DNA from 3 places in the Methylophilus sp. UBA6697 genome. Region 3 is predicted to be linked to each of the others. Evidence: predicted binding sites of a transcription regulator. Region 3 holds the regulator's gene; each other region holds the start of a gene.
The links. Region 3 encodes sigma-54, which starts transcription at its own class of promoters, with help from an activator protein. Its sites were predicted from a motif close to TGGCACNNTTCCTGCT; they were not measured.
Positions count from the first base shown of each region.

Region 1: the regulator sigma-54 is predicted to act here: its motif matches at 6,344-6,359, upstream of B3355_RS07210 (class II aldolase/adducin family protein).
Region 2: the regulator sigma-54 is predicted to act here: its motif matches at 3,601-3,616, upstream of B3355_RS00670 (DUF2126 domain-containing protein).

Region 1 covers NZ_DKJH01000023.1:90,812-101,565, forward strand. The annotation lists gene B3355_RS07175 (efflux RND transporter periplasmic adaptor subunit) at 1-496, shown strand, start outside; gene B3355_RS07180 (YidH family protein) at 541-912, opposite strand; gene B3355_RS07185 (RelA/SpoT family protein) at 923-3,145, opposite strand; gene B3355_RS07190 (DUF1328 domain-containing protein) at 3,239-3,412, opposite strand; gene B3355_RS07195 (hypothetical protein) at 3,714-4,214, shown strand; gene B3355_RS07200 (NAD(P)H-dependent oxidoreductase) at 4,368-4,919, shown strand; gene B3355_RS07205 (sigma-54 interaction domain-containing protein) at 4,974-6,107, opposite strand; gene B3355_RS07210 (class II aldolase/adducin family protein) at 6,404-7,126, shown strand; gene B3355_RS07215 (ABC transporter substrate-binding protein) at 7,143-8,201, shown strand; gene B3355_RS07220 (ABC transporter substrate-binding protein) at 8,248-9,318, shown strand; gene B3355_RS07225 (ABC transporter ATP-binding protein) at 9,554-10,429, shown strand; gene B3355_RS07230 (energy transducer TonB) at 10,447-10,754, shown strand, end outside.
Region 2 covers NZ_DKJH01000001.1:146,513-157,266, forward strand. The annotation lists gene B3355_RS00645 (FAD-binding domain-containing protein) at 1-362, opposite strand, end outside; gene B3355_RS00650 (hypothetical protein) at 550-1,461, opposite strand; gene B3355_RS00655 (LemA family protein) at 1,470-2,036, opposite strand; gene B3355_RS00660 (NfeD family protein) at 2,171-2,626, shown strand; gene B3355_RS00665 (SPFH domain-containing protein) at 2,697-3,539, shown strand; gene B3355_RS00670 (DUF2126 domain-containing protein) at 3,656-6,946, shown strand; gene B3355_RS00675 (circularly permuted type 2 ATP-grasp protein) at 7,024-9,564, shown strand; gene B3355_RS00680 (transglutaminase family protein) at 9,574-10,461, shown strand; gene B3355_RS00685 (N-acetylmuramoyl-L-alanine amidase) at 10,625-10,754, opposite strand, start outside.
Region 3 covers NZ_DKJH01000031.1:2,792-13,545, reverse strand. The annotation lists gene B3355_RS09085 (bactofilin family protein) at 1-324, shown strand, start outside; gene erpA (iron-sulfur cluster insertion protein ErpA) at 377-733, shown strand; gene B3355_RS09075 (GDSL-type esterase/lipase family protein) at 821-1,414, shown strand; gene gltA (citrate synthase) at 1,504-2,793, opposite strand; gene B3355_RS09065 (anhydro-N-acetylmuramic acid kinase) at 2,959-4,086, opposite strand; gene tyrS (tyrosine--tRNA ligase) at 4,207-5,445, shown strand; gene B3355_RS09055 (RNA polymerase factor sigma-54) at 5,492-7,039, opposite strand; gene lptB (LPS export ABC transporter ATP-binding protein) at 7,046-7,792, opposite strand; gene lptA (lipopolysaccharide transport periplasmic protein LptA) at 7,804-8,460, opposite strand; gene lptC (LPS export ABC transporter periplasmic protein LptC) at 8,476-9,108, opposite strand; gene B3355_RS09035 (KpsF/GutQ family sugar-phosphate isomerase) at 9,135-10,136, opposite strand; gene B3355_RS09030 (cation:proton antiporter) at 10,366-10,754, shown strand, end outside.

The DNA.
Region 1 (10,754 bases), on a different contig from region 3:
GTCCAATACCCGCAAATTGCGTTTATACATCAATGTGCCGCAAAACTATGTCAGCCAGATCAAGCCAGGCGGCAAAGCGCAGTTTACGGTGCCAGATTCGCCGGACGCCGTGTTTGAGGCGACCATACAGTCGACTTCGGGTGCTATTAATGCGTCGTCTGGAACGACATTGGTGCAGTTGCTGGTGGATAATGCGGCGGGCCGTTTCCTGCCAGGTGGTTTTGCCAACGTGAATTTGGCGCTGAATGATGCCGCTGGCCGCTTAAGTATTCCGGCCAGTGCCCTGATTTTTGACCAGAACGGGCTTAAAGTGGCGACAGTCGGCCAGGATCACAAAGTGGTATTAAAGACGATTACCATTGCCCGAGACCTTGGCAAAACCCTGGAAGTGCAGTCTGGCCTGACCAGCCAGGATCAGGTGATTGAAAACCCGCCAGACGGAGTGACGGATGGTATTCTGGTGAATGTCGCTACAGGCGCAGACACACCCAAGTAACGAAAATGGGCTGGTAAACGGGCTTAATATCGGGCCCGTGGTTGTTAGCGCGTGAGTATTAGCCAGCCGCTTAAGGCGATTGCCGTCGCCGCCAAAAACAGATTCACTGCAGGCGGTAACCATAGCACATGGCCGCGCGGTTTTTCCTGGATATTCAGCGACTGGCAAAATATCAGAAACTGTACGGCAGACAATAAGGCCGTACAGGCACCGATGAGAATAAACCCCACCCCGATATACAGTGACAACGCGCTTTGTGCATGTGGCAGCGGGTGATCGTGAGCCACCAGTTGCATAAACAGGCCAAAACGCTCAATCACAAAGCCCAGCCCCATCAGAGCAATCGCTGAGCGTTGCCAGGCCAGCAAGGTGCGTTCGGCGGCAAAATATACACGTGGGTCGTCAAGGTAAGACATAGGGCCTCTTTCAGGTTTTTCGTTGTGCCGAGATCACACCTGGCACCTGTTGTAAGCGCAGCAGCAAGTGCTGCAACTGGTCAATATCACTTAACTCTACGGTGAATTGCATCAATGCCACATGATTGCGACTCAGCGTATTGGCCTTGGTGGTGTTGATCTTTTCACGTGCAAACAGTTCACTGATGTCGCGCAGCAAGCCCTGTCTGTCATTGGCTTCCAGCACAATATCCACCTCTGATAATCCTGGTTGACGGTCGCCCCATTGCGCCGCCAGCAGGCGGTTCTGGCGCGCATCAGCCAGGCGCGTGATAAAGGTGCAGGCCTGGCGGTGTATGGTGACGCTATGGTTGCGCGTCAGGTAGCCGACAATAGGCTCGGGCGATACAGGTTTGCAACATCTGGCCATGGTGGTTTGCACATTGCCTATGCCTTCAATGGTGACGCCGGCATGGTTGACCTGCGAGGCGGTCGGGCGTTTGACCAGCGGTGGCGCTGGTGCTGTGTCGGCAGGCGCTATTTCGCCCTGGATGGTAATCGCAATCTGGTGCTCGCTAATGTCACCGCGACCAATCGCGGCCAGGCAGTCTTCCAGTTTCTGGAATTGCAGTTTTTGTGCGATACGTTCCAGCGGCAGGCTGCCTGCCCCGGCCCTATGCAGTTCTTTATCCAGCTTGGCGCGGCCCTGGGCGACATTCTCTTCAAAGTGCTGGTACTTGAACCAGTGCCTGACCTTGGCACGTGCGCTCGGGCTTTGTAAAAAGCCCAGCGACGCATTCAGCCAGTCGCGGCTGGGCGCACCTTGTTTGGCGGTGAGGATTTCTACGCGGTGCCCATTCTCCAGCCGCGTGTGCAGTGGCACAATCTGGCCATTAATTTTTGCGCCTTTGGTTCTATGCCCGAGGTCGGTGTGCAAGGCATAAGCAAAATCAATCGGCGTGGCGCCGTGCGGCAAATCAATGACCTTGCCTTGTGGTGTCAGCACATATACCTTGTCCTGAAACAGTTCACTATTAAATTGTTCCAGCAAATCGCCATGGTCGGCCACCTCATCTTTCCATGAAAGAATCTGGCGTAACCAGGCAATTTTTTCATCAAACTTGGCATCAGACTTGGCACCTTCTTTATAACGCCAGTGCGCTGCCACGCCTAGCTCTGAATGCTGGTGCATTTCAAAAGTACGAATTTGTACCTCCAGCGCCAGGCCGCGCGGGCCACTCACCGCCGTGTGTAGCGAGCGATAATTGTTGCTTTTCGGGCGCGCGATATAGTCGTCAAACTCGCCAGGAATCGGTTGCCAGAGATGATGCACCAGGCCCAGCGCGGTATAGCAGTCCTTGATGTCATCGACCATGATGCGCACGGCACGCACGTCATACAGCTGGTTAAACTGCAGATGCTTGCTCTTCATTTTTTTGACAATGCTGGAGATATGTTTGGGTCTCCCGCTGACATCGGCCTTCACGCCGGCTTGAGTCAGTTCGTGCTGTAACTGTGCGACAACATCCGTGATGTATTGCTCACGATCAACGCGCCGCTCGTCGAGCATCTTCGCGACTTCTTTGTAAAGCTGCGGCTCCAGGTAACGCAACGATAAATCTTCCAGCTCCCATTTTAACTGCCACACGCCCAGCCGATTGGCCAGCGGGGCAAAGATGCTCTGGTTTTCGCGCGCAACCTGCGCCTGGCACGCCGGGCTGGCGCCCGAGAGGTGGCGCAGCAATTGCGTGCGCTCCGCCAGTTTGATTAGTACCACGCGGATATCCTGCACCATGGCCAGCAGCATTTTGCGTAATGCTTCCAGCTGCTGCGCCCTGTCATTGTGTTTGTTGTCAGCAGGTTGTGCCCCGTCGACTTCGCTCAGCGCCTGAATATGGGACATACGTGCAATGCCGTCTATCAAGCCCACCACCGTTTGCCCGAACTGGCTGGATAGGTCATCAGGCCAGTCGCTTAACAAGTCAGGTGCGGCCTGCAAGATGGCGGCTATCAGGCTATCTGCATCCATATTCATTTCAGCCACAATCGCGGCAGTCCCCAGGGCGTGTTGCAGTAAGGGGCTGTCGTTGATGGCGTATTTTCCGCTATACAGGGAGGCTGCCAGTTCGCCAGCCTGGCGAATCTGCGCTAATTCATGCGCGGTGAAACGTTGTGGTAAAGACGTAATCCATCCAGCGAGCGCTTGAGGATCGTTAGACGTTGGTGTGTGTGCAGGGCGACGGGCTGAAACCATAAAGTATTATCGCCGCGATTGCGCATGAGCGTAAAGCTAAAACGCGCCCGGACAATTTGTCAGGGCGCGCGATGAGGGGGATTCTTGCTGCTTTTATGCGAACAGGCTGATCCCCAGCACCGCCGCCAGGGCAATCCCAATCGCCAACAGTAGGAAAATGAAGAAGAACACTTTGGAGATCGTTGCGGCACCAGACTCAATGCCTCTGAAGCCCAGTAAACCGGCAATAAAAGAGATCACAAGAAACAGCAATGCATAATAAAGCATAGGTCTGGCCTTTCATTTTAGACAGGGAAGATGATGGCATCTTAAAAGACCGGGCCAGCTTGCTCTATCAGTACTTTGCTAAATGATTGGTCAGAATCAGCCTACGTGGCGATGGTTTACAAGCGTTAATCAGCTTCGCTGACTCATCAAATGCGCTATATTATGTGGGACTTGATGTTGTGGCCTGCAACAGCTTTGTGCGCATAAGTGAGTGTTGACTCACTATGACAATAAGCAATGAATACGCGCCATCGTGAGTCTGCCCATTTAAATAAAAAAATCCTTATGAAGGGAGCGCGCCATGCGTTCGATTCACACCATACCAGCGACCGCTCGCCTCGCATGTTTGCTCATGATCGTGCAATGCCTGCTGCCCGCTTTCGCCTTTGCCGCCAGTGATAGTGCCAAAGTGATTCTTGGGCCGCCGCATAAAACCAGCAGCAAAGCCGAGGCAAGGCCAGCAGTGATTGCGCTCGTCAGCATGGATGAAGTGTTGCCTGATTGCCAGCAGCAAGTCACGGTGACAAAAGTCAAAACAGTCGCTTATAGCGAGAGTGGTATCACGCCAGAAAAAATTGGCGTTGACTGGCTGGGAAGCAAACTTGATATTGCGACCAACGTCGGTGAAAACCCGGTGCTATCGCTGGAAGAAATCCAGGCGGCCAATCAGTTTATCAAGGTCGGTAAACGCTACCTGATTCATTTTCAGCTCTGCGGTGATGGCGGCGTTCAGCGTAGCCTGATTAATATGTACGCCGAACAAATGACGCCTGCCCGTCCTGTACGCAAAATTAAAACCTAGTGGCATAGCCAGAGGTGTTGCCTGACCAACATTTTGGCGACGTTTGTTGTTGAATTGGCAGCATCTGTTTTTCAAGTGATTGATTATGAAGGGTTTAAATCTGGCATTTTATTTGCTGTTAAACCAAGACATTGTTTAATCAGGAAAATCGAAATGCCACGAATTATTGGAGTCTCCGGAAATATTACTGCACCCTCAAGAACCTTGTCGCTGGTGGAGTCCGTGGTGACCAAGGCCAGCCAGAAGTTTCATAGTCCGGGTGAGGTGATCGATATTTCCAAACTGACGGCAGATTTGGGACCTACTGTGTCTTTCAACCAGTTTCCCCCCGCGTTGGCGCAAGCCTACGAAAAGCTGCACCAGGCCGATATTATCGTCATTGGCACGCCAGTGTATAAAGCTTCTTATACTGGCTTGCTCAAGCACTTTTTTGACCTGGTCGACCCGAAAAAACTCACTGGTAAAGTCGCTATTTTGGTGGCAACAGGAGGCAGCGATCACCATGCGCTGGTGCTGGAGTCGCACTTAAGAAGCCTGGCCAGCTTTTTTGGTATTTACACCATCCCGACCACTATTTATGCCCGGGATGCAGAGTTCACGAATTACCAATTGGACAGTGCCGTGATTGAACAGCGTATTGACCAGGCGCTAGAACAGGCCGCTGTGTTGATTAAGCAACATTTGCCGGAAACGCTGGTTGCCTAGCAGGTCATTTGCAAGATTCGGCATAAAAAAGAGGGGAATATATCCCCTCTTTATTTATGCGATCAGGTTGAGTTCTTTTAACCTGGCGCGCAGGATATTGCGGCTGATGCCCAGCAGTTTGGCGGTATGCACCTGATTGTTTTTACTGTGCTCATAAGCCTTGCTGACCGTGGTGCCATTGATCAGCTCATATAAATTTTCCGGGGCTTGTTCAAACAGCTCTTCGAGAATATTTTCCAATTTATAGAGCGCACTTTGGCGCTCATAGCTGACCCGGCTTGGCAGTGGTGCCGTGATGCCGCTGTCTTCATCAGACGTAAACTCTGGCCGGTTAAAGCTGATTTTGGGTAAATTCAGATCTTTTGGATAAAGCGTATCGGAGGTACTCACCAGTACCGCACGGTGAATGACGTTTTCCAGCTCACGAATATTGCCCGGCCACGGATATTCCATCAGCAGCGAGGTGGTTTCGGGGGCCAGTTTGTGGTCCGAAGTGTTCAGCTTATTGCGATATACGGCCAGGAAATGCTCAACCAGCGGCAGGATATCGCCACGGCGCTCGCGCAAAGGCAGTAATTCAACCGGTACCACTTTAATCCGGTAATACAAGTCTTCGCGGAAACGTCCCGCTTTGACGGCTTCTTCCAGGTTCACGTTGGTCGCCGCAATCAGGCGCACATCAATCGGGATGGGCTTTCTTGAGCCTACGCGCACGACTTCACGCTCTTGCAGCACGCGCAATAATTTGACCTGTGTCGATTGTGGCAAGTCGCCGATTTCATCCAGGAACAGTGTGCCGCCATTGGCGGTTTCAAACCAGCCAACTTTGGAGGTGTTGGCGCCGGTAAACGCGCCTTTTTCATAGCCAAACAACTCGCTTTCAACCAGGGTTTCTGAGAAAGCGCCGCAATTAATAGCCTGGAACGGGCCGTTTCTGCGGTTGCTCAATGAGTGGATATGGCGGGCAATGAGTTCTTTACCCGTCCCTGTTTCGCCAATGATCAGCGCGGTCGCATTGCTGGACGCAATTCTTTCGATCAAAGACAGCAGATTTTGCGATTTGGGATCGCTGAATACCAGTGCACTTGCCCGTACGGACAAGCTGACGGCAGACGGATTGGGGTGTGTGATCACATGGTCAGTACGCTCGGTGTACGAATCACGGATATCCCATCGTTGTGCGCTCATCATTGACTCCTTATTTAACAGGCGAGTCACTATATTACATTGATCATTAATAAGTCAAAGTTCTATAAATTATAACAATATTCACATTGGTTATATTGAAGGTAAGCCAGATCATGGGCGGGAATTCAACATTTTGCTGTGTTAATCGCAACACTTGTTGCCGGGGCAACAGGTGCTTGGCATCGGTATTTTTTGTAAGTATATGATTTTTATAGGTAAATTTTACCTGTTGTAAGTGGCACAGTCTTTGCCAAGTAGTCCGTGTTGTTTTCGCATGAATTTTGAAAGGACTGACAATGACTGTCGTGACTGTTAATACTGAACTGGATCTGGATCATTACGTAAACGAAACTGTGGCGGAAGCCAAACTGGCTTTTGAGGTCTTTCGCGAGACGGATAGCATTACTGCCAATGGTACCGTGGGCTTTGTGCATCGCGTGCCAGGCCAGGACAAATTGATCATCGTGAATGACCCGGGCCCGTTTAACAAGGGCAAGCCAATTGAAGCAACCGTGGTGGGCTTTGATGGTACGGTCTATGCCGGCAAGGGCAGTGGCGCAGGCGCTGGCCGTTATACCAAATTGTTCCAGGTGCGCCCGGAAGTCACCACGATTTCGCATATACATTCCACCTACCTGGGTGCCTGGGCACAAACACACCGCACATTGCCTATCCGTTATGTGCCGGTACAGCGCTTTAACCTGATTAAAGAGTTACCGATTTATATTGACCGCCGCCAGCAGGAAGTCGATTTTATTCTCGACCAGATTGCGATTAATCCACATCACACGGCGATTCTTGAGGCCAATGGTGGTGCCACGGTATGGGGTAAACAAGGTCTGCGCAAACTGGCAGAGTTTATTCTGTTGCTGGAGGAAGGCGCCAAGTTGCAAACCCTGGCAGAGGCCCTGGGTGGCTCCCGTGAGTATGGCCCAGGCGTGTTGAAGCAACAATGGAAAATGTCCAAGCTTTACGACCAGGCCAAAGAAGAAGGCTTGTTGCGTCCTTCCGACTTGTAATCACAGGAGCTACCAAGTGACCACAGCACAACATATCGATCAAATCTGGTTTACCCGTTGCCCGGTGCCGACTGCCACGGGCCTGGCTTATAAATTAGGCTGGCTTAATGAAGAGTTTGCGCGTGACAACATTAACATTGCCACGTTGCAAGAAGCGCCCAAAGAGTTATCCAAGCATCATTACGATCATGAGTTACCTTCGTTGATTCGTGAGGGTGGCAACTTGCTGGCGCTGGCTGCCAAGGCACAAGGTGCACCGACCAAGCTGATTGGCTTGACCTGGATTGATGAATGGCAAGCGATCCTGGTGAGGCCGGATAGTGGCATTACCACGCCTGAACAATTGAAGGGATTGCGCCTGGCCTTGCCGGCGTTTATCGAGCATCCGATTGCCAGCCATGTACGCGGCAGCAGTATCGCTCGTGGCATGAGTCTGCATGGTTATAAAGGCGCCTTGAATATCGCTGGCTTGACGCTGGATGATGTGACTTTGGTAGAGGTGCCTTCTGGTCGTGGTAATCGTAATGGTCGTGATAACCCCAATGGTCTAGGTGAGTTGTGGTCTGGCCTTGATGCACTTATCGAAGGCAAGGTCGATGCGGTGTATGTAAAAGGCGCATCTGCGGTGGATGCCGCGAAACGTGTGGGGGCTGTGGTGGGTATCGATCTTGATAGCTATCCTGAGTTGTCCAGCCGCGTCAATAACGGCACACCGCGTCCGATCACCGTACATCAGTCATTGTTGGACAATCATTATGACCTGGTGGTGCGTTTCCTCTACCAGACCTTGCGTGCGGCAGATTGGGCCAAAAGCAACCTCAAAGGTGTGCGCGAAATTCTGGAATCCGAAACCCGCTCGGGCGAAGACGGCGTGGCGACGGCTTATGGTGAGAACTTCCATTTGCAACTGGCGCCTGATTTGTCCCCGGAGCGCGTAGAGCTGTTCCGCCAGCAAAAGAACTTTATGCTGGTGCATGGCCTGTTGGACAAGGATTTTGACCTGGATGCGTGGATTGATTTCAGGCCGTTGCGTGATGCAGAACAGCAGTTGCATCAATATGCGGCGGTTGCCTGAAGCAAGTAAGTAAGCCTCGCGGCTTAAGCGTAAATAAGGAGTAAGTGTGAGCAGATTTTTAAACTATGTATTTTCGGCATTGGCGGTGACTGCATTCATTATGTCAGGTGCCCACAGTGCTGAAACCGACCCGAAAGTGGTGAGAATTGCCACCGTGGCTTATAACCTCAATGGCAAGACGCACTATCTGGGTAGCACCGAGCTGGCCAGTGAAACCGGCTTGGATGAAACCTTGGCCAAGCGCGGCGTCAAGCTGGAGTGGGTACCTGCTGCCACGGCGATGGTCGGCCCCATCGTCAACGAAGCCTTTGCCAACAAGAGCATAGACTTCGCGGCCTATGGCGATTTACCACCGATTATTTTGAACGGCTCCAAGCCACGCGTGCAATTAGTCGCGCCGTGGGGACGTAGCGGTAACTCTTATCTGGTGGTGCCCGCCAATTCAACAGCAAAAAATATTGCTGACCTCAAAGGCAAGCGCATTGCCTTACATCGGGGCCGTCCGTGGGAGATTCCATTTGCTAACCTGGTGCAGAAAAATGGCTTCAAGCTGACCGACTTCAAGATTGTGAACGTGAATCCGCAAGTCGGTGCTGCGGCATTGGCCAGTGGCTCGGTAGATGCGTTCTTCTCTTTAAGTGATGCCTATAACCTGGTGGATAAAGGCGTGGGTAAAATCATCTGGTCGACCAAAAATGCCCCACCGGACTGGAAGCTGATGGGCGGCTTGTGGGCGCGCAATGACTTTGTCAAAGAGCATCCGGAGCTCACTCAAGCCATCGTCACCTCATTTATTAAAGCCAACCATTGGGCAGCGCAAGAGGCGCACAAGGAAACCTACCTCAAGGATTATGCCAGCCTGGTGCAGCCTGAGAGTGTGGTCAGGCGCGACTATGAAGATGATAGCGTGAGCTGGCGTGACCGTTGGTCACCGCTTTATGACCAGGCGCTGGTGGATCATTACAAACGTGCAGCCTCTTATGCGCGTGAGTCTGGCCTGATTCGAAACGATATTGATATTCAGCAACTGCTTAACTCAAGCTTTGTCGACAAAGCTTTAAAGGAGTTGAACCTGGAGACTTTCTGGGCGCCATCCCGGATTGCATCACAACAATAACCTTTATTGCTTCCCGGCAATCCCTTCCAACAGATGGTCTCCCGCCATCTGTTTTTTTATGTCTGTTGCTATACCAGCACATGCCCGCCGTCAGATGATGGATATACAACATTGCCAAACGCGGGGTATTCGTTGTGGTATCTGTAACCTTATGATTATTAAGTGATAAATATTAATTTTTAACTTGGCACAGGGATTGCGTATAGCACTCTAGTTATTTTGCACAGGAAGAAACATGAGTCGCCCTAAAACCGCTTTAAGTGTGATCAATGAAGCGCACGTAGATAGCCTCGGCGAAGACAATGCGTCGGTGAGACCGTCAGGCCTGCGTGGTTCGCAACATCTGTCACTGGCGAGCTCGGCGGCCGTGCTGGCGGTAGAGGGCGTTTCCAAGACTTTCCAGCTCAACGGTAAAGCGTTGACCGTGCTGTCAGATTTTTCACTGGCAGTGACCAAAGGTGAATTTATTTCCATTGTCGGTAGTAGTGGCTGCGGCAAGTCCACCTTACTCAGGCTGATTGCAGGACTGGACAGCGCTTACGACGGCAGCATTGTCTGGCTGGGTGACAAAGTCTCAGGGACCTCACTGGACCGGGGCCTGGTGTTTCAGGAGCATCGTTTGTTCCCGTGGCTGACCGTTGAGCAGAATGTGGCGTTGGCGCTGGAATCTTCTGGCCTGACACAGCAGGAGGTGGATGCGCGCGTGAAACACCAGATTGAGCTGGTTGGCCTGTCTGGATTTGCCCAGGCGTTCCCTCACCAGATTTCAGGCGGCATGTCACAGCGTGTCGCGATTGCCAGGGCCTTGGTGCTAAAACCAAGATTGTTATTACTGGATGAACCGTTTGGCGCACTGGATGCATTGACTCGCCTCAAGATGCAGCAAGAATTGCAACGTCTTTGGGAAACCGAAGGCACGACTTCCATCCTGGTCACGCATGACGTCGAAGAAGCGGTGTTCCTGGGAGATCGCGTGGTGGTCATGGAAGCCAATCCAGGGCGTATCAAACGCGTGGTGGCTGTGGATTTACCCAGACCGCGCCATCGTACTTCACCGGAGTTTCAGCGCATTAAAGATGATGTGTTAAGCGACTTCATCGAGATTAGTTAGATTTATTAGGAGTTTGTATGTCAACAACGGCACTGAAAACGCCCGCTGAGCATTCTACGATTTGGGATTCACTCACAGATAAAAGCAAATCCAGAAAGAACCTGGTCGCCACTGGCGAAGATTTTGGCAAGTTATCCGAGCGTCTGGTCAGCAAGTTTAATCGCGTAGAGCAGATTATTCCGCGTAATAAATTGCTGGCGCTGATCGGTGTGGTCATTCTGGCCCATATTCTGGGCGTGACTGGGTTTATTAATGCCTTGCATCAACCCAGCATCGTCAAGCCGAAGAAAAATGAAGTGATTGTGGAGTTTGTGAAGCCGGAGGT
Region 2 (10,754 bases), on a different contig from region 3:
ATGATCGCTGCACCAAACCGGTACCATACCTGGCGGAAATAATCGCGATAGCTGAGTTCGGCGGTGAGTTTGTGCGCACGTTTGCCAAAGCGGGTATGAATATCTGTCACCGTTTCCGGTAGCGACAGGCAGCCATGGCGCAAGTAGGGCGAGAGCCCTGTCACCGCGCCGGCGAGCTGGTTGCGGCTACGCGCATAGCCTTCCGCATCCACGGCAGATAATTTCTGCAATGCAGCCGCGCGACCGCCTTGCCAGGCCTGGGACAAATCTGGCCCGGTGGCTTGCGGAAAGTATTCCCTGATTTGTGCCAGCCGTTCGTAACGGTCAGAGGCAAGCGTGAGACGCGTAGGCGGTTGAGTCATTGCACCATTTTGACACAAGTAGTGATGCCATGCCTTCAAATATTCATAGTTGCTCAGGGGCGGTTTATGCAGGCAGGATGCTAGTGGTGAGGCTTGGACAGGTGGCTGCCTGACCGTGGACTGAATGCTACCGAGTACAATCCACTGGTAGACAACACGACTTCTTACATTGTGCGCTTTCAGACACTTAAGTAAACAGTTCGATCAGTGTATGGCCTTGCCAGAACCATAGTGCGCCTGCCACTGCCAGAAAGAGAATGGTTAAATGCACGGCACCCCAACATCGATAGGTAGTGCGTAACTTTTGCGGTGATAGGTTGGATAATAGAAATGGTCGGCCATTTTTTGGTGCCCGCATCACATGGACGCCATCTGATGCGCGGATCTCTCTATGTTCTTTCTCGACTTCACGCATAGCCGCCCTGCGTGCTAATTCCCATTCTTTAAAATCAATCTCGCCATTACCATCCAGGTCAAAGCGCTGCAACAACGATTGTTTGTTTTCCTTCCAGGATGCCAGCAAGGCAGTCACATCTGATTTCAAGTCGAGTATGGAGTTGGCGCCGCCTATGGTCGCGAACTCGCCTAAGGCATAAACTGAGTCGCTTCTCAGCAGCTCCTCCACATATTTATAGCTGCCTTGGTTTACCACCCGGCGATCGGGCGCAATGACTTCTGCATGATCTGGATCGATCACACAGCTGCCCGTGCCATCGCTAATCTCTATCGTACTGTCACTGGTATGATTGCTGACCTGGCGCCAGCCTTTGTCTTCTTTTTCATAGACGCGATAACGGTACCAAATACAGCGCGTGTGGCTGTAGGGGCTGATGAGTAAATTGTTGTAGGCCATCGCAGTGCGCCCATACAGTTCAACATAGCCTTGTGCAGCGGAGGCGATGCGTGAGGTCGGTGTATCTGAAATGACGCGACATCTTTGGTAGTTAGCTGCCCAGGCCCAGAGGCTGATGAGGCCGATCAAACTGCAACAGCCTATCCATACTCTTTGATTATGAGCATACACGGCCATCAGCAACAAGGTCAGGTGGCCAACGGACGTGATCGCGTCGTTATCGTGACCGCGTAAAAACTGCAACATAGTACAGCTTAACTATTAAAGCGTTTGCCGATATCGATGTCTCGCAGTTCTTCGCTGGCAAAACGCATGAGCTCAAAGCGTGGAAAGTTAAATAGTTTCGCCACTAACAGATCGGGAAACTGTTCGATACGTACGTTGTTGATATTAACACTTTCATTGTAAAACTCACGACGGTCAGCAATGGCGTTCTCTAGCCCGCTGATACGGGATTGCAAATGCAGAAAATTCTCGTTGGCTTTTAATTCAGGATACGCTTCTGCCAGGGCAAACAGATTGCCTAATCCTGTGCGCAATGCACCTTCGGCTGTCCCCAAGGCGTTAACGTCGTGTGACTGCTGCGCTTTAGACACCTGTGACCTGGCTAACATGACCTTTTCCAGGGTTTCTTGTTCATGCTTCATGTATTGCTTGCAGGTATCAATGAGTTTAGGCAACTCGTCATGACGCTGCTTCAGCAGTATTTCAATATTCGACCAGGCTTTGGCAATGTTGTTTTTAACGCTGACTAAACTGTTATACAGCATGATGATATAAAGCGTTAAAACTGCGAATATGACTAAGGTGACGATCTCCATAATTCTCCTTGTTTGGTAACGATGTTAAACGGATAGTCTAGGGCATGCTAATACAAGCAGCGTGATTGCCATGTATGCAATAGGCAGCAAGAATACGTTCTTTTCTGATAGGATATATTAAAAACAATAGAGAGGTGAGCACCGTGCAACTGGTCTGGAGTTGGGGCGTTATCGGCCTGATTTTATTGTGTCTGGAAATGATGTCCGGTACTTTGTATTTGCTTTGGCCAGGCGTCGCCGCCTTGGTCATGGCATTGTTTTCCTGGTTATTCCCAGCCTTTAGTCTTGCTTGGCAAATCGTCATCTATGCCATTTTTTCCGTATTGGCCGTCGCCATCTGGCGCAAGCGGGAACAAGCCCATCCGGCACCGCGTGTCGGGCAGGCACAGGGTGAGGAGATTGGTCGCCAGGGCGTGATCACCGTTGCCGTCAGCCCGGCACAGCCCGGCAAAATTCGTTTTAGCCAAGGCGTGATGGGCAGCAAAGAATGGACCGCCTATGCGGACGTAGACATCGCTATCGATCAGCCTGCCAAAATCATGGCAGTGGAAGGCAATGGCTTGCGTGTTGCGCCACTGAGACAACACTAAGCGACACTAGCCCAAGACTTTTGGGGTTGCTGAATGCAGCAGCTCAATATTTTTCACTAGAGGAATACACATGGAAATCAGCATCATCATATTGATATTGGCGATTATTGCCATCGTTAAAGGCGTACGTATTGTGCCGCAGGGCGAGGAGTGGGTAGTTGAGCGCCTGGGCAAGTTTGCTGGCATTTTAGTGCCAGGCTTGCATGTGATTAACCCGATTTTGAGTACAGTCAGTTACAAAGTCACCACCAAGGACATTATTCTGGATGTGCCAGAGCAAGAGGTGATTACGCGCGATAATGCGGTGATTCTGGCCAATGCGGTGGCGTTTATCAAAGTCACTAATATCGAACGTGCCGTGTATGGTATTGAAAACTTCCGCGAAGCCATGCGCAATATGGTGCAAACCAGTTTGCGCTCGATTATTGGTGGTATGGATTTAAACCACGCGCTGACTTCGCGTGACCGCATCAAGGCCGAACTCAAGGAAGCCATTGCCGATGAGGCGCTGGATTGGGGCTTGACTGTGAAAAGCGTCGAGATTCAGGATATCAAACCTTCTGCCAATATGCAGGACGCCATGGAAAGACAAGCCGCTGCCGAGCGTGAGCGTGTGGCGGTGGTGACCGAGGCGGAAGGTGCCAAACAGTCGTTGATTCTGAACGCGGAAGCGCGCCTGGAAGCGGCGCGTAAAGATGCCGAGGCGCAAATGGTGGGGGCGAATGCCTCCGCTGAGGCGATTAAGATGATTGCTGAGGCGGTGAAAGAAAATAATGCTTCAGCGACCTTTCTATTGGGGGATCGCTACATTCAGTCCTTGCAAAAAATGGCTGACTCCAATAACAGTAAAATTGTGGTCATGCCAGGCGATGTCGTCAGCGCCGTGAAAAGCCTGGTAGGCGGCGGTAAATAGCGCTGCAACTAGTGATTTAAAAAATCTCCTTCGGTTGCGCTAGCGCTTATGCTGGCGCAACTGGCATATTTCCTGCATCTCACTGCTCAGAACCATAATTCTAATAAGGAGTAGCAGTGGCTATCCGCGTTGCTTTGCATCACCGCACCAGTTACAAGTTCGACCGCCTGGTCAGTCTGTCTCCTCACGAAGTCCGCCTGAAGCCTGCCGCGCACGCACGCACGCCTGTGTTGTCGTATTCACTGAGCGTGAAGCCTGAAAAACACTTTATCAATTGGCAGCAAGACCCTTACGGTAATTACATCGCCCGGTTTGTATTCCCCGAAATGGTGCGCGAGCTCGACTTTACGGTCGATTTAGTGGCGGACATGACGGTGATCAATCCGTTTGATTTCTTTGTAGAGAAATATGCCGAACACTTTCCGTTCAATTACACCGAGCAACAGGCGTTTGAGTTAACCGCTTATTTGCAGGCTGAGCCGATGACGCCTTTGTTGCAAGGCTGGATGGGGCACATTCGCCAGCAGGTGGTGCAACCCGGGATTGGCATCGTGGATTTTCTGGTCGCGGTGAATCAGCGGTTGCAAGGCGATATTGGCTATACCGTGCGTATGGAGCCAGGCATTCAAACGCCCGAAGAAACCTTGCAAAAGCGCACGGGTTCTTGCCGCGATTCGGCCTGGTTACTGGTGCAGATTATGCGCAACCTTGGCCTGGCTGCACGTTTTGTGTCCGGTTACCTGATACAACTTAAAGCCGATGTTGAGGCGCTGGACGGGCCAAGTGGTACGGCAGTGGATTTTACCGACTTGCATGCCTGGACCGAGGTGTTTATTCCTGGCGCCGGTTGGGTCGGCTTGGACCCGACCTCAGGCCTGATGGCCGGTGAAGGGCATGTTCCGCTGGCCTGCACCGCGCTGCCTTCGTCTGCGGCGCCGGTGGTCGGGTTTACCGATGTCGCTGAAGTCACTTTTCACCACGAGATGTCGGTGACCCGCATTCATGAAGATCCGCGTGTGACCAAGCCGTATAGTGAAGCGGACTGGCAGGCCATTGTGAAGCTCGGCGAGCAGGTCGACAAACAGCTGACCAAAATGGATGTACGCTTGACGCATGGGGGTGAGCCGACCTTTGTGTCGATTGATGATATGGATGGCGCGCAGTGGAATACGCTGGCATTGGGCGAACACAAGCGGCAGTTGGCGGGTGAGCTGGCATCGCAGCTCAAGGCACATTTTGCCCCCAATGGCTTCCTGCATTACGGTCAGGGTAAATGGTATCCCGGTGAGCCTTTGCCGCGCTGGGCGATTAATATCTACTGGCGGCCAGATGGCAAGCCAGTGTGGCGCGATGTCAGCCTGTTTTCTGTTGAGTCAGAGAATAATGGTTACACCGCCAAGCAGGCGCAGGCCTTTGTCTCGCATTTGGCCGATATCTTGGGTTTCCCGCGCGCCTGTGTGGTGCCTGCTTATGAGGATGTCTGGTCGTTGGCGCAGCAGGAGCAGCAGTTATCGCACAATGTGGATCCGCTCAAAGCTGATTTGACCGATGGCGCTGAACGCAAACGATTGGCCAATGTGCTGAATCAAGGGTTGGGCAAGGTGGTCGGCTATGTGATGCCGTTAAAGCCAGTAGAATCAAAGGCGGCTGGTGAGTGGCTCACCAGTAAGTGGCCGCTGCGGCGTGAACATCTTTATTTATTGGCTGGCGACTCACCGATGGGCTTGCGATTGCCATTGTCTTCATTGCCATGGCAGTTACCTGCTGACGTTGAGCCAGCATTTACCCTGGATTCGTTTGCCGAACAAGCCGCGCTGGGCGATACCAATACGCCCAAAGTCAGGCTTAAACACAAAACCATCCAGCCCAAGGCGCGCGAGGTGATTCACACTGCCTTGTGCGTGCAAGTGCGGCAAGGGCGCCTATATGTCTTTATGCCGCCGGTGACGCGCCTGGAAGACTACCTCGATTTACTCAGTGCAATCGAGCAAACAGCTGCCGACCTCAAGCTTAAATTGTGGCTGGAAGGGTATACGCCACCGCGCGATAGCCGCTTGAAATTACTCAGCGTGACGCCGGATCCTGGCGTCATTGAAGTGAATATCCACCCGGCTAAAAGCTGGACGGAACTGGTGGCGAATACCGGTACACTGTATGAAGCGGCGCGTGTGTGCAGGTTGGGCACGGAGAAATTTATGCTGGACGGGCGCCATACAGGCACGGGCGGCGGTAACCATGTCACCTTGGGTGGTGATACGGCGGCAGACAGCCCCATGCTGCGCCGCCCGGATGTGCTGCGCAGTTTGATTACCTACTGGCAGAATCACCCGGCCTTATCTTACCTGTTTTCAGGTACGTTTATTGGACCTACCAGCCAGGCACCGCGTGTGGATGAGGCGCGCGACGATAATTTGTATGAATTGGGCATTGCTTTCCAGCAGATGGAGAAAATGCTGACGCCGGGTGAGGAGAGTCAGCAGCCTTGGCTGGTTGACAGGTTGCTGCGGCATTTGCTGGTTGATTTAACCGGCAATACGCACCGGGCCGAGTTTTCTATCGACAAACTGTATTCGCCAGATGGACCGACCGGGCGTTTGGGTCTGGTCGAGTTCAGGGCATTTGAAATGCCACCGCACGCGCGCATGAGTTTGCTGCAAAGCTTGTTGTTACGCGCGCTGGTCGCCCGTTTCTGGAAAACACCTTACACCGGTAAATTGGTGCATTGGGGGACTGAGTTGCATGACCGCTGGATGCTGCCCAGTTTTGTGGCGCAGGACATTGCTGATGTGGTGGCTGATTTGCGCGCGGCAGGCTGCGCCTTTGAGCAGCGCTGGTTTGAGCCATTTATTGAGTTTCGTTTTCCACGCTATGGTACGGTTGCCTATCACGGTATTGAGCTGGAGTTACGGCAGGCCATAGAGCCTTGGAACGTGCTGGGTGAAGAAGTATCTGGCGGCGGCACGGCGCGTTATGTCGATTCGTCTGTCGAACGCATGCAGTTGCGGGTGCGCGGCTTGACGGATGGTCGCCATGTGGTGACCTGTAACGGTCGCCCGTTGCCGCTGCAAGCGACAGGCAATACCGGGGAATATGTCGCCGGCATCCGCTTCCGTGCCTGGAATCCTTGGTCCGCATTGCACCCGACCATTCCGGTGCAGGCGCCGCTGGTATTCGACCTGGTGGACACTTGGAGTCAAAAGTCGCTGGGGGGATGTACTTACCATGTCTCACATCCGGGCGGGCGCAATTACAGCACTTTTCCGGTCAATGCCAATGAAGCAGAGGCGCGCCGGTTTGCCCGTTTCTGGGCGCATGGACATACGCCAGGCAAGGTGGATGTGGTAAAAGAGCCACCCAATCCGCGTTTTCCATTCACCCTGGATCTGCGCTGGCAGGCCAATGGTTGAACATCCTGTTACACTGGGTGTCATCTAAATGTATATGTCTTGTTAACTAATGGCTTTTGATCGCCCCCTTACCCAGCATGCAATCAGTGCTTAATCAGCTTTATTTTTCTGACCGCTACAACGAACTGTTGGATAGCAACGGCCAGGCGCGCCCACACTGGCAAGCGCTGTTGGCACAGCTTGAGTCCGAAGAGCCAACAGCGATGCGCAAACGCATTGAGGCGGTGCAAAGGCAGGTGCGGGATAACGGCGTGACGTATAACGTCTACGCCGATACGCATGGCGTGCAGCGTCCGTGGGACCTGGATGTACTACCGCTGATTATTCCGCAGGACGAATGGCAACACATTGCTGCTTCGGTGGCGCAGCGGGCTACTTTGCTTAATCAGGTATTGCTTGATGTTTATGGCGAGCAGCGTTTATTGGCCAGCGGTCAATTGCCACCAGCCCTGATTTACGGCCATAACGGCTTTTTGCCGTCATGTGTCGGCATCCCGCATTACGATAATGTCGCCTTGCATCACTATGCGGTCGATCTTGCGCGTGCGCCCAACGGCCAATGGTGGGTGGTGTCTGACCGTACGCAAGGACCGACGGGTGCGGGTTATGCATTGGAAAACCGCACCATTATTTCGAGTGCTTTTCCAGAGTTGTTCCGTGACTTGAATATTGAGCGGCTGAGTGGATTTTTTGCCAGCATGCGCGACAGTCTGGCGCATTGGGGACACCGGGTGGCTGATAATCAGGCGCAGACTGTCCCTGGCATTGCCGCACTGGGGCAAGGGGAGCCTCCGTTGGTGGTTATTCTGACTCCCGGACCTTATAACGAGACTTATCATGAGCAGTCCTTCCTGGCTGGCTATCTGGGCTACCCACTGGTACAAGGCAGCGACCTCACCGTGCGCAATGGCATTGTCTGGCTAAAAACCATTGCCGGGCTGCGGCCGGTGCATGCCATCTTGCGCCGTATTGATGATGATTATTGTGATCCGCTGGAGTTGAATGCCGACTCATTGCTGGGCGTGGCTGGCCTGACGCAGGCCGCCCGTCTGGGTAATGTGCTGATCGCCAATGCGCTTGGCGCCAACCTGTTGCAATCTGGCGCTTTACTCGGATTTTTACCCAATTTATGCCAGTCATTGTTAGGCGAGGCGCTACGTATGCCGTCGGTGGGCACCTGGTGGTGTGGTGAACCCGCTGCGCTGGAATATGTGATCCAGCATCTGGATGACCTGGTGATCAAACCGGCTTACCCGCAGGTGCGGTCTTCGCCCATTTTTGGTGAGGACTTAAATCCCAGCCAAAAAGAGTCGTTGATTGAGCGGCTACGGGCGCAGCCTGATCATTATATTGCCCAGGAGCAAGTGGATATTTCGCATGCGCCGGTACTCACCAGCCATCAGCATCAGCCGCAAATCGGTTCGCTCGCCGTGAGCCTGCGTGTGTATGCGTTTGCTACACCAAATGGTTATGCGATTTTACCCGGCGGCTTGTCCCGGGTTGCCAGTGGCAAGGATGCGCGCGTGGTGACCATGCAGCGTGGCGGCACCAGCAAAGATACCTGGGTGTTGTCACATGATAGCCAGCCGCCATTCAGCCTGTTGCGCAAAACCAATTCCAGCCAGGATCTGGTGCGCGAGAATGCCTATCTCTCGAGCCGCATGGCGGAAAACCTGTTCTGGTATGGCCGCTACTCGGTACGCAATCTGCAAAAAGCCATGATGTTGCGTGCCACGATCCGGGCTCTGCTTGAGTACACGCCAGAAATGCGCGATGGCGAGTGGATCACCATGCAGGGTTTGTGTCAGTGGTTTGATTTACTGCCTTGTCCCGAGGACGAGGAGGCCTTAGCCAGTTGGCAGCCATGGGCAGACGATGATATTGAACCGCTATTGATCCAGTCCGTGTTTTCACAACAATCCAATAGCTTGGCCACCAGTGTGCAGCAATTATTCCAGCAGGCATTTAACCTGCGTGAGCGCATTTCGAATGACCACTGGCGTACCGTCAATGTGTTGTCGCGTTTGTTTATTACCCGTCACCAGCATGCCACGTTGCAAGACGCTCTGTCTTACATTGAGCAGGCCATCAATCATTTTGTAACGCTCACCGGCTTTGCCATGGACTGGATGACGCGTGACCTCGGTTGGCGCTTTATGTCACTTGGGCGGCGTATTGAGCGCTTGCAGTTTATGTGTGTGTTGCTCAGCCGCGCACTTGCTATGCCGCAGCACAGCAACCTGGAGTGGCTGCTGCAAGTGACCAATAACCTGGTGACTTATCGTGCCCGTTACGCGGCACAGCCGGAATGGTTGCCGGTGCTGGACCTGCTGTTGATGGACGACAATAACCCTAATTCTGTGGTGTTCCAGATTAAAGGCCTGGTGAAATACCTGGAAGAAATGGATGCACAAGATAACGCTGGCGGCATTGCTACTGAGCTCAATGATTGCTGGCAAGCCTTGCTGCAACTGGACCCGGATCAATGCTTTACGGTTGGGAATGCCGCACTGGCCGAGTGGCTTAACCGCACTTATGCCGTCACACTCACCTTGTCAGACCGGCTGAGTCTGCGTTTTTTCAGTTATGCCAGTCCGCTGGTGATCCCGCGTTATTAAGGACTGGCGATGCGTTATCAGGTCGAGCACCAAACCCTATACAGCTACGATATTCCTGTGATCCAGTCACAGCAGTTATTGCATATGATGCCGCGCCAGACGGATTTTCAGCAGTGCGTGTCTTATACGCTGGTCTGTGAGCCGGTGCCGGCTGAGCAATCACGGCGCCTGGATTTTTTTGGCAATCATAATGATTACGTCACCTTATTGGTGCCACATGAGTCACTGGAGGTGACGTCGCGGTTTCAGGTGGATGTGCAGCCGCGGCCTATCCTGGCTGAACTATTACAAAGCCCGGCCTGGGAAAGCGTGCACGACACCTTGCAATTGCAGGCTACGCAACATTTAAGCGCCACGCCTTTTGTTTATGCCACGGCGAAGGTGCAAGTCAGCGAGGCGCTGGCCAGCTTTGCGCGCCAGTGTTTCACCCCGCAACGGTCGTTGCTGGACGCCGCCATGGCACTCACCCAGCATATCTATTCCGAGTTTGAGTTTGACCCGCAAGCGACAGATATTTCCACACCGCTGGATGAAGTGCTCAAAGGTCGTCGCGGTGTTTGCCAGGATTTTGCCCACCTGATGATCGGTGCCTTGCGTTCACTGGGGCTGGCATGCCGCTACGTCAGCGGCTATATCCTCACACACCCGCCCGCAGGGCAGCCGCGTATGGTTGGTGCGGACGCGTCACATGCCTGGGTGTCGGTGTATTGCCCGGTGTATGGCTGGGTAGACTTCGACCCGACCAATAACTGCCTGGTGCAGCAAGAGCATATTACCGTGGCCTGGGGTCGCGACTTCAGTGATGTGTCCCCCATGCGTGGCGTCGTGCTGGGTGGTGGTCAGCAACATTTGACCGTGAATGTCACGGTGACGCCGCTAGAATACGCTACGGTTTAGCTTTACCCTCAGCACGATTTGCAGCGTTTTCAGCAGGCGGTTTGATGTGAGTCAACTCTGGAGGCATGCGCATCGTTTAATCTACCCCCTGTGAGGACGTAGATTCAGTAGTAAAGTCTACGATTGGCCCCGACTTGTCGGGGCATTTTTTTGCCTGCGCATACTAACCATAGCGCTGTTTATATTCATCCTTGAGTAATTGCCTGAATTCAGTCATGGTCATTGACAGCGCACCGCCCGGGTCATTTTTGCGCCAGCGGCCTATGCCTTTGGGGCCAGCCACTTCGTCATGG
Region 3 (10,754 bases):
AATGGCAATATGCAATTTGCGGGCGGGTTAAGAGTCGATGGCTTGATTGCCGGGAATGTGATTGAAAAACGTGAGCATCCCAGCACACTGATTATCAGTGAAAATGGGGCCGTGACAGGCGCCGTCGAAGCTTCTAAAATTGTTTTGAATGGCATGATACGCGGCCCGGTGCGCTCTTCAGTGTTTATTGAGTTACAAAGCAAGGCCAGAATCGTGGGTGACTTGTACTATAAATCACTTGAAATGCACACCGGCGCGGTGATTGAAGGAAAACTGATTTACCTGGGGGAGCCATCTGAGGCTGCCGTCCCGGAAGCGACTTGAAATTAAAACTTTCGTCGCCATATTGTTATTGAGAATTTGACAGGAGTCTATGATGACCGCAGAAGCTACCCTTGAAATGCCCGTTCCATTGGTGTTTACCGACAATGCCGCCAAAAAAGTGAAAGAACTGATTGATGAAGAAGGCACGCCAGACCTGAAGCTGCGTGTATTCGTCAGCGGTGGTGGCTGCTCAGGTTTCCAATACGGCTTTACTTTTGAAGAAGAAGTAAACGATGATGATACACAAGTCGATAAAGACGGCGTGACCTTGCTGATTGACCCGATGAGCTTGCAATATTTGGCCGGTGCCGAGATTGATTACACCGACAGCCTGCAAGGTTCACAGTTTGTGATCCGCAACCCGAATGCGACCACTACTTGCGGTTGTGGTAGCTCGTTCTCGGTTTAACGACTGCATTCAGTCATGCGTTTTATGATTGAGAAAAGCCAAGCGTGTGCTTGGCTTTTTTTATGCCGGCTGCTACTTGTCATAAGTATGGCTACCATCAGCCAGGGCTGTACCAAGCATGCAGCAGTAGTGGTGCAAGCTATCCCTGCTGGCGCGACCGTACTTGTTCTGGGCGATAGCATTAGCTACGGTACAGGCGCCGAGCATGGCACGCAGGATTATCCGACACTGCTGGCACGCAAGACCGGCTGGCAGGTCATCAATGCCGGTATTGCTGGGGATGTTTCCAGCGGTGGTTTGTCACGCTTGCCGGGCTTATTGGCGCAGCATAGACCTCAACTGGTCATTGTTGAGCTGGGTGGCAATGATTTCTTGCGGCAAATGGCGCCAGCGCGTGTCGAGGAAAACCTGAAAAGTATCGTACATTTAGTACAGCAGGCGGATGCAGCCGCTATATTGATTGCCATGCCGCAAGTGAGTCTGGCTGGCCCGCTCAGTGATCACCCGCTCTATGCACGCGCGGCCGAGGCAACTGGCGCACTATTAGTGCCTCACGCAGTGTCTGCTGTCTTGTCAGATGGCCGACTGCTTGCCGATCAAGTGCATCCGAATGCAGAAGGTTATCGTGAGTTGGCGGATGCACTGACAAAACAGCTCCATGACCTTGGTGTGTTGCGTTAGCGGAAACGATCAGGATCGGAGAATATGAAAAGCCCGACAATCTACTGATGTCGGGCTTTTTGTTTTTGCAGGCGTGATTCAGTCTGTGGCTAGCGTTGGTGCAGCGGTACAAACTCCCTGCGTTCAGAGCCGACATACAATTGGCGCGGGCGGCCAATTTTTTGCTCAGGGTCGGCATTCATCTCGCTCCATTGCGAAATCCAGCCAGCGGTGCGCGCTAGCGCAAATATGGCGGTAAACATGGAGTTTGGAATGCCCATGGCACGCATGACGATGCCGCTGTAGAAGTCGACATTCGGATACAGTTTGCGTGAGACGAAGTATTCATCCTCCAGCGCGATTTTTTCCAGTTCCATCGCCAGTTTGAACATTGGGTCATCGTGCAGACCGAGTTCGTTCAATACTTCATGGCAGGTTTTACGCATGATGGAGGCGCGCGGATCCATATTGCGATAGACGCGGTGACCAAAGCCCATGAGGCGGAAGCTGTCAGTTTTGTCTTTGGCGCGTTTGATGAATTCACCAATGCGGCTGACGTCGCCAATCTCTTCCAGCATGTTCAATGTTGCTTCGTTGGCACCGCCATGGGATGGTCCCCACAAAGAGGCAATCCCGGCCGCGATACAGGCAAACGGGTTGGCGCCACTGGAGCCAACCAGGCGTACGGTAGAGGTAGATGCGTTTTGCTCGTGATCTGCATGCAGAATCAGGATACGCTCAAATGCACGTGCCAGGATCGGGTTGGGTACATACTCTTCGCAAGGGGTGGCGAACATCATATGCATAAAGTTTTCTGCGTATCCCAGCTTGTTTTGGGGGTACATAAATGGCTCGCCTACATTGTACTTGTAGCTCCAGGCGGCAATCGTCGGTACTTTGGCCAGTAGACGCATGGCGGCCACCCGGCGAGATTCCGGGTCGGCCACATTGTTATTGTCAGGATAAAACGCAGCCATGGCACCCACGACCGCAATCATGACTGCCATCGGGTGGGCATCGCGGCGGAAACCGCGAAACACGTTGCTCATCTGGTCGTGCAGCATGGTGTGCTGGCTGATGGTGTCGACGAATGCTTCACGTTGTTGCAGGTCCGGCAGTTCGCCATTGAGCAGTAAGTGCGAAACTTCGAGGAAGTTACAGTTTTCTGCCAGTTGTTCAATCGGGTAGCCACGGTAGTACAGCAACCCTTGCTCACCATCAATAAAGGTGATGCCGGAGTTGCAAGAAGCCGTAGACATAAAGCCGGGGTCAAATGTGAAGTAACCATGTTTACCCAGGTTACGGATATCGATCACATCCGTGCCCAAGCTGCCCTTTAAGACGGGCAATTCAATTGCGGTACTGTCGTTGTCAAATGTAATGGTCGCTTTGGTAGCCATAACGTACTCTGTTTAAGTCAAGGTTGTCTAAATTATACGCAATCGTTTTTGAATATGGGGGCTTGTGCGGAAATGAGGGTGGAAAAGTTCAAAAATCGTCTTCAATCCTGCACCAGTTTAAATCAAACGTTGAGTGCATTCGCACTGCTTTAGGGTGTCTTAGTCCTAATTCGGATAAATCGCGCCTAAGACCCGTGGCCCTGCTGCGCCGGTGACGGCAGGCAGGTTGCCGGGTTGATGGTCCACGCAACGTTGCGCCAGCCAGGAAAAAGCAACGGCTTCCACCCAGTCGACGCCAATTCCCAGGCTATCCGTGTGTTGCACTGGTCGCCCGCACAGGGTTTGTAACCTGTCTATCAAAGCAATATTGTGCGCACCGCCGCCGCAGACATAGATTTCTGCGGCACCGCTGCAATGCTGTTTCAAGGCATTGGCAATCGTCACTGCTGTCAATTCCAGCAGCGTACGGGCGACATTCTGTGGCGTGTCAGCATGGGCTTGCAGGTGTGCATGGAGCCAGGCCTGGTTAAACAGGTCGCGGCCAGTGCTTTTCGGGATGGGCAATGCAAAATACGGGTCAGCAAGCAAAGCGTCCAGCAAGGCTGGATTGACGTCGCCACGTACTGCCCAGGCGCCACCAGCATCATAGCTCTGGCCTGTGTGCTGCAGGGTCCATGAGTCCATAAGTAAGTTGCCGGGGCCGGAATCAAAGCCAATCACCTTGCCGCTCACCGGCAAGTCGCTCAGGTTGGCGATGCCGCCAATATTCAAAATGACGCGATGTGTGTCTGGTGCTGCAAAGATTGCCTGGTGAAAGGCGGGCACTAATGGCGCGCCTTGTCCGCCAGCCGCAATGTCGCGGCTGCGAAAGTCGCCGACCACGGTGATGCCAGTGCGTTCCGCCAGGCGCGCATGGTTACCCAGTTGCAAGGTATAGGCCTGGCCGTTGGCCAGATCAGGACAGTGGCGTATGGTTTGCCCGTGGCAGCCAATCGCCGTCACGGCTTCTGCCGATACATTGGCTGCTTGCAATAAGTCTTGCACTGCCGCTGCGTAGAGGTCGGCCAGCTGATTGGACACTATAGCGGCGGTATGTAATTCGTTGACGGCTGGCGTATGCAGATCCAGCAGGATTTGTCTGATATCCGCCGGATAAGGCAGGAAATACTGGCTTTGTTGCTGCAGATGCTCGCCTTGTTGCGAGACCAGGACGGCGTCCACCCCATCCAGACTGGTACCAGACATCAGGCCGATAAACAGGCGTGTTTGAGTGGGTGGGGCAGAAAAATTCATAAGGCATAAGTGTAACACTGCTCATGCCTGGCTTACAGAAATGCATGGGATTACGTTAAAATAGCTGTTTTACTTTCATGACGAAGCGTGCGCAACGCGCGCCTCAAAAAAAGAACCTTTATGACAGACGTAAACCAAGCTTCAGTGACGACTGAAGCACTGAGTCCAGAGATTGTGAACGCACTGGCGATTATCAAGCGCGGTGCCGATGAACTATTAATCGAGCAAGAACTGATTGAAAAGCTGAAAACCGGCAAACCCTTGCGTGTGAAAGCAGGCTTTGACCCCACCGCACCTGACCTGCATCTCGGGCACACCGTGCTGATTAACAAATTACGCCAGTTGCAGGATCTAGGGCACCAGATTCAATTCCTGATTGGTGACTTTACCGGCATGATTGGTGACCCGACGGGTAAAAGCACCACGCGCCCGCCGTTAACGGTCGAACAGGTGAAGGCGAATGCCGACACCTATTCCGAACAGGTATTCAAGATTCTGGACCCGGCCAAAACCGAGATTGTGTTTAACTCCAAGTGGTTAAGCGACCTCGGTGCCGCGGGCATGATCAAACTGGCAGCCAGCCATACGGTTGCCCGTATGCTGGAGCGAGATGACTTCTCCAAGCGTTTCAAAGGCAACCAGCCAATCGCGATTCATGAATTCTTGTATCCCTTATTGCAGGGCTATGACTCTGTGGCTTTGCAGGCCGATTTGGAACTGGGCGGCACAGACCAGAAATTTAACCTGCTCATGGGCCGTGAATTGCAAAAGCAGGCTGGCCAGTCGCAGCAATGCGTGTTGATGATGCCGTTGCTGGAAGGCCTGGACGGCGTGAATAAAATGTCCAAGTCTTTGGGTAACTACATCGGTATCAGCGAAGCGCCTGAGACGATTTTTGCCAAAATCATGTCGATTTCTGATGAACTGATGTGGCGTTACATCGACTTGCTGTCATTTGCCACCCTGGAAACCATCGCTCAGTGGAAAGTGCAAGTGGCTGCTGGCGACAATCCGCGTAATATCAAGGTCGGTTTTGCACAGGAAATCGTCGCCCGTTTCCACGGCCAGGCGGCGGCTGAAAAAGCCCTGCAAGATTTCCAGACCAGGGCTAAAGGCGGGATTCCTGATGATGTGCCTGAGGTAGCAGTGGCGATTGACGGTGATAGCATCAGTATCAGCCAGTTGCTCAAGCAGGCGGGCCTGGTGGAAAGCACCAGTGAAGCCATGCGTGCCGTGCAACAAGGCGGCGTGAAGCTGGATAGCGTAAAGGTTGATGATAAAAACCTGTCACTGGCAAAAGGAGTGACCGTGGTGGCGCAAGTGGGCAAGCGCAAGTTTGCCAAAATCACCATCCAGTAAACATGCGTTACTCATTCAAAAAGGCCGCATTTGCGGCCTTTTTGGTTTACAGCGATTTGCGTAAATTGGCTGGTGGAATATTCAGCGATTCGCGGTATTTGGCAATGGTGCGGCGCGCAACCACAATGCCTTGCTGCGCCAACGTATCGGTGATTTGATTGTCAGACAATGGTTTTTTCTGGTTTTCTTCAGCGACCATTTGTTTGATGAGCGCGCGAATGGCGGTGGCAGAACATGAGCCGCCCGCATCGGTGGCGACTGAGCTGCCAAAAAAGTATTTAAGTTCAAATACACCGCGTGGCGTGAGCATATACTTATGCGTTGTCACGCGAGAAACCGTGCTTTCATGCAAGTCGAGCTCTTCGGCAATTTCGCGCAATACCAGGGGCCGCATGGCAATTTCCCCATGTTCAAAGAAATTGCGCTGTCTGTCCACAATCGCTTGCGACACACGCAAGATGGTAGAAAAGCGTTGCTGGATATTTTTAATCATCCATTTGGCTTCCTGCATCTGGCTCTGCAGATATTGGCCGGAGCTTTCACGGTTGCGCTTGAGGATATCTGCATACAACTGATTGATACGCAATTTGGGGATCACGCCATCATTGAGCGACGCCATCCAGATGCCTTTGATTTTTTTGACCACGACATCGTGCTGAATAAAGTGGTCATGGCTAAAGGTCGCAAACTCATTGCCTGGCTTGGGGTTTTGCTGGCGGATCAGTTGTTGCGCGCCTTTGAGCGCGGCTTCGTCGCAAGTGAGTACCTTGCGCAATTTGACAAAGTCTTTGTTGGCCAGCAATGCCAGGTGATCTTTGGCAATTGCCATCGCAATACGCAGATAAGGTGTCTCAGGCGGCAGTACTTGCAGTTGTAGCAAGATGCATTCACGCAGGTCACGTGCACCGACGCCGATCGGATCCAGGTTCTGGATCAATTTCAGTGCGGTTTCCAGCTCCAGTAACTCAATTTCCAGCTCTGGCGGCAACAGGTCGACAATCTCCTGTAGATCCTGCTCTAAATAACCATCATCGTTAATGCTGTCGAGCAAAAATTTCACCAGATCCATGTCACGCTTGGATAGATGTGCCAATTGCATCTGGTTGATCAGGTGCTCGCGCAGACTGATGTTGCTGGCGTCCTGGCGAGAGAAGTCACTATCTTCATCATCGAGGTTGTTGCGGCCCGCTTCGTCCCAGTTGCTGGCACTGCCAAACTCTTCGTAGTCATCTTCAAACTCGGGCGGCGTGAATTCTTCATTCAGATTTGGTTGTTCGCCTTCAGTGCCGCTCGTTTCGTCACGTGGTTCATCACGCAGACTCTCTGCAGGGGGCGTGAGGTCGTTTTGGGTAGCGACATCAAATGAACTTGCATCCACCTGCTCTGTGTCTGTCGAGCTGGTGGCCAATGGCGAGTTATCTTCAAATTCTCCTTCTTCGCCATCTGCCATTTCCAGCAACGGATTTTCCTGCAGGATGGTTTCCAGCTCCTGGCTTAACTCCAGCGTGGACAACTGCAACAGGCGGATAGACTGCTGCAGTTGCGGGGTGAGCGCCAGGTTTTGTGAGATGCGTAATTGCAGGTTTTGCTTCATATCAGGTTACAGCCTAAAGTTCTTGCCGAGATAGACTTCACGTACGCCTTCGTTCTGAATGATTTCGTCTGGCGTGCCTGCGGCAAACACAGCGCCTTCATTAACGATATACGCCCGGTCACAAATATCCAGGGTTTCACGCACGTTGTGGTCTGTAATCAAAATGCCGATATTCTGGCTGCTCAGGTAGCGGATAATTTTCTGGATCTCAATCACCGCAATCGGGTCAATCCCGGCAAATGGCTCATCCAGCAGGATGAATTTTGGATCTGTGGCCAGGCAGCGCGCAATCTCTACGCGGCGGCGCTCGCCGCCCGACAGGCTGACGGCCTGGCTGTGACGGATATGCTGGATATGTAATTGATCCAGTAAAGACTCCAGCCGCGCTTCACGCTCTTCTTCCGTGTAAGGGCGGGTTTCCAGGATTGATAAAATATTATCAGTCACCGTCATTTTACGAAAAATGGATGCTTCTTGTGGCAGGTAAGCCAGGCCCATGCGGGCGCGCTCGTGCATGGGCGCGCGGCTGACATCTGCCCCATTCAGCGTAATGCTGCCGTCGTCCAGTGCGACCAGGCCAACAATCATGTAAAAGCTGGTGGTTTTGCCAGCACCATTCGGGCCGAGCAAACCAATCACTTCGCCGCTGCGTAGCTCAAGTGTAGTGTTTTTAACCACGGTGCGTCCCTGATAGGCTTTTTTCAGGTGGCTGACACGTAAGTGGTTATGATCTGGTGAAACTGTTGTCTGCATAAGGCCGGTCTTTAGGGTTGCGCTTTCGTAGGCTCATTAGTGGTGTCGGCGGGTGCCGGTTCCACTTTGATTTGCAGTGAGCGGTTCATGCGCAGCCCTTGTTGCGAGGTTGGCTTGTTATCAATCACAGGCGGCGTGGTTTTGTTCTTGGGCTGAATGGTCGCTTTGACGCGGCTACCGGCGGTACCATTGGGGTTAGCCTTGGTGCCGCCAATGACTTCGGCGTACTCTGCATTGGCGTCATAACTGATGTAGTCGCCGGTGACCAGGTCTTCACCACGTTTGACCCAGGCGTTGGTGTATAGCTGTACCTTGTCCATGCGCGCGTTGTATTCAATACGCTGCCCACTGCCTTGCATCCATTCGTCTTTGCCTGTGCGTTTTTGCTTGAATGTGGTCGGGTTGCCGGTACAGGTACTGTGCTGAAAGCCATCCTGGTCTTCACGCACAATCATTTTGTCGGCTTTGATTTGCAGGGTGCCCTGGTTGAGGATCACATTGCCGGTATAAATGCTGATTTTTTTGGCATCATTCACAGTCACGGTATCCGCTTCCAGCTCAATCGGCTGGTCACGGTCAGACTCTTCAGCCAGCACGCTGGTTGACCACGATAGCAGTGCCCATAAGGTCAAGCAGGTGGCATAAAATAATGGCTTGTGCGTGTTCAACTCATTTCTCCAGAATCAACGACCCTTGTGATTGCCTGTTTTCGCCTTCGCTGCCGGGCTTGCAGTTTTTGCGACTGCGGGTGCGCGTACATAATGTACATGCACCCGGTTAAATAATTGCATGGTGCCTGCCTTGTTATCAAAACGCATGCCGGTACCTGTGATCACCGTCGCCGGTAGCTGGCGGATAGTGACCGGCAAATCGGTGTAAGCGAGGTCTGTATCCGGTTCCAGCGTTAAATGTTCGGTTTGCAACTGCATTTCAGGCTTGGCCAGCGTGCCCTGGCGTATGACCTTGACCTGCTTGCTAAACTCGACCAGTTTACCATTGGCTGACACTTTGCCGTGCTGGCCATGAATTTGCGTGTAAGGTTTATCCTGCCCAAACTGGGTGAAACGCGGGCGCTGTAATTCGGTATAGTCGTTATCCGGAAAATGGCGCATTTCTGCGGCAGCTAACACGTATTTGGTATTGCCAGTGGCGTCGGTACGCGTGCTGACAAAGTTGTATAGCATGTAATCCGGGTCGTGACGACTTAAGCGGCTCAAGCTCAGCGCCTGCTCCTGTACGGTCTGGTTAATCCAGAACGTCAGCAGCGCTAAAAACAGCATTAACGCAATCGGCAATAAGATGGGGTGTTTAAGCATGCGGGCGTTCCAGGGCGTCAGTGAACCTAAACGATTTTTGCCTTGAGTAAATCATGCATGTTAAATGCGCCCACTAATTGCTGCTGCTCGTTCACTGCCATAAACCCGTTAATTTTATATTGCTCCATCAGGTTGACTGCTTCAACTGCCATTTGTTGCATGCCCAATAAACGTGGCTGCGTATTCATGACCGTTTTGATTGATTGTTGCGTATCGGTTGCACCTTGCATAAACAGGCGACGCAAATCGCCGTCGGTGAATACGCCGATCGGGTGTTGTGCGCTATCGACAATCGCTGTAAACCCCATGCCTTTGCTCGAAATCTGTGCAATCGCTTCCTGTACGGTGCCATGCTCGCTGATAGCGGGGATCGCATCCCCCGTGCGCATGACATCTTTAATCCTCACCAGCAGTCGTCTGCCCAGGCTGCCGCCAGGATGTGACCGTGCAAAGTCCTCGGCAGTGAATTCGCGCAAGTCGAGAACGCAGAGCGCCAACGCATCGCCCAAGGCCAGTGCGGCCGTCGTGCTGGCCGTGGGTGCCAGACCCAGCGGGCAGGCCTCGTGGCTAACTGCGGCACTTAAATGCACGTCTGACTCGCGCGATAGCGTGGACTCTTCGCTACCGGTAATGCTCAGAATACGCGCACCGATACGGCGAATGGCGGGCAAAATATTGATGATTTCATCACTTTCACCGGAATTGGATAGTGCAATCACGACATCTTCAGCTGTGATCATGCCCAGGTCGCCATGGCTGGCTTCCGCCGGATGCATAAAGAACGCAGGGGTACCCGTGCTGGCCAGGGTAGCCGCAATTTTGCCGCCGATATGGCCGGATTTACCCATGCCAGTGACGACAATGCGGCCGCGACAGGCCAGAATCATGCTGACAGCGGCTTCAAATTCGCTACCGATACGGTCTGCCAGTTGGCGGATTTCATCTGCCTCGTGCAGCAGTATGCCTCGTGCACGCGTCACGATGTCTGGACTTTTCACGAGGTGGACACCTGATTTTGCTGTGTTCATGGCGGGTTAGTATAGCAAGTGACGCCCCCGGCAAGAAAGCGAAACGCAGCTTTTTTACGGATTTTTTATTAGCGGGCACATTTTTTGCATAAAATAGTGTTTTGTGGCAGGATGCATCATCCTGAAACGCGACTGTTTCAGGTTACATCACTGACGATACGTCATAATATATGGTTTGCTGGCAGACATTCATCTGCACGGCTTGACATTAATGCTTTAGAATTTTTGCATGTTCGATTCCCTGATCCATTTATTATTGTTGCTTACCAGCTCGGTCTTCGCCGTCGGCTTATTCCGCATCCTGGGTTTGCCAGCGATGCTGGCTTACTTCATGATCGGTATTGTGCTCGGCCCGCACGCCTTGGGTTTGCTGGAAGATGAAGAAACTGGCCGCCAGGTGGCCGAGTTCGGTATTGTATTCCTGATGTTTAGTATCGGCCTCGAGTTCAGCCTGCCTAAACTCTATGCCATGCGTAAAACCCTGTTCGGCTTGGGTGGCGGCCAGGTAGTACTGACTTTGCTGGCCAGCCTGGTACTGGGCAAGCTGGCCGGGCTAAGCCTGACCTCGGCGTTCATTATTGGTGCCGCCATCACCATGTCTTCGACCGCCATTGTGTC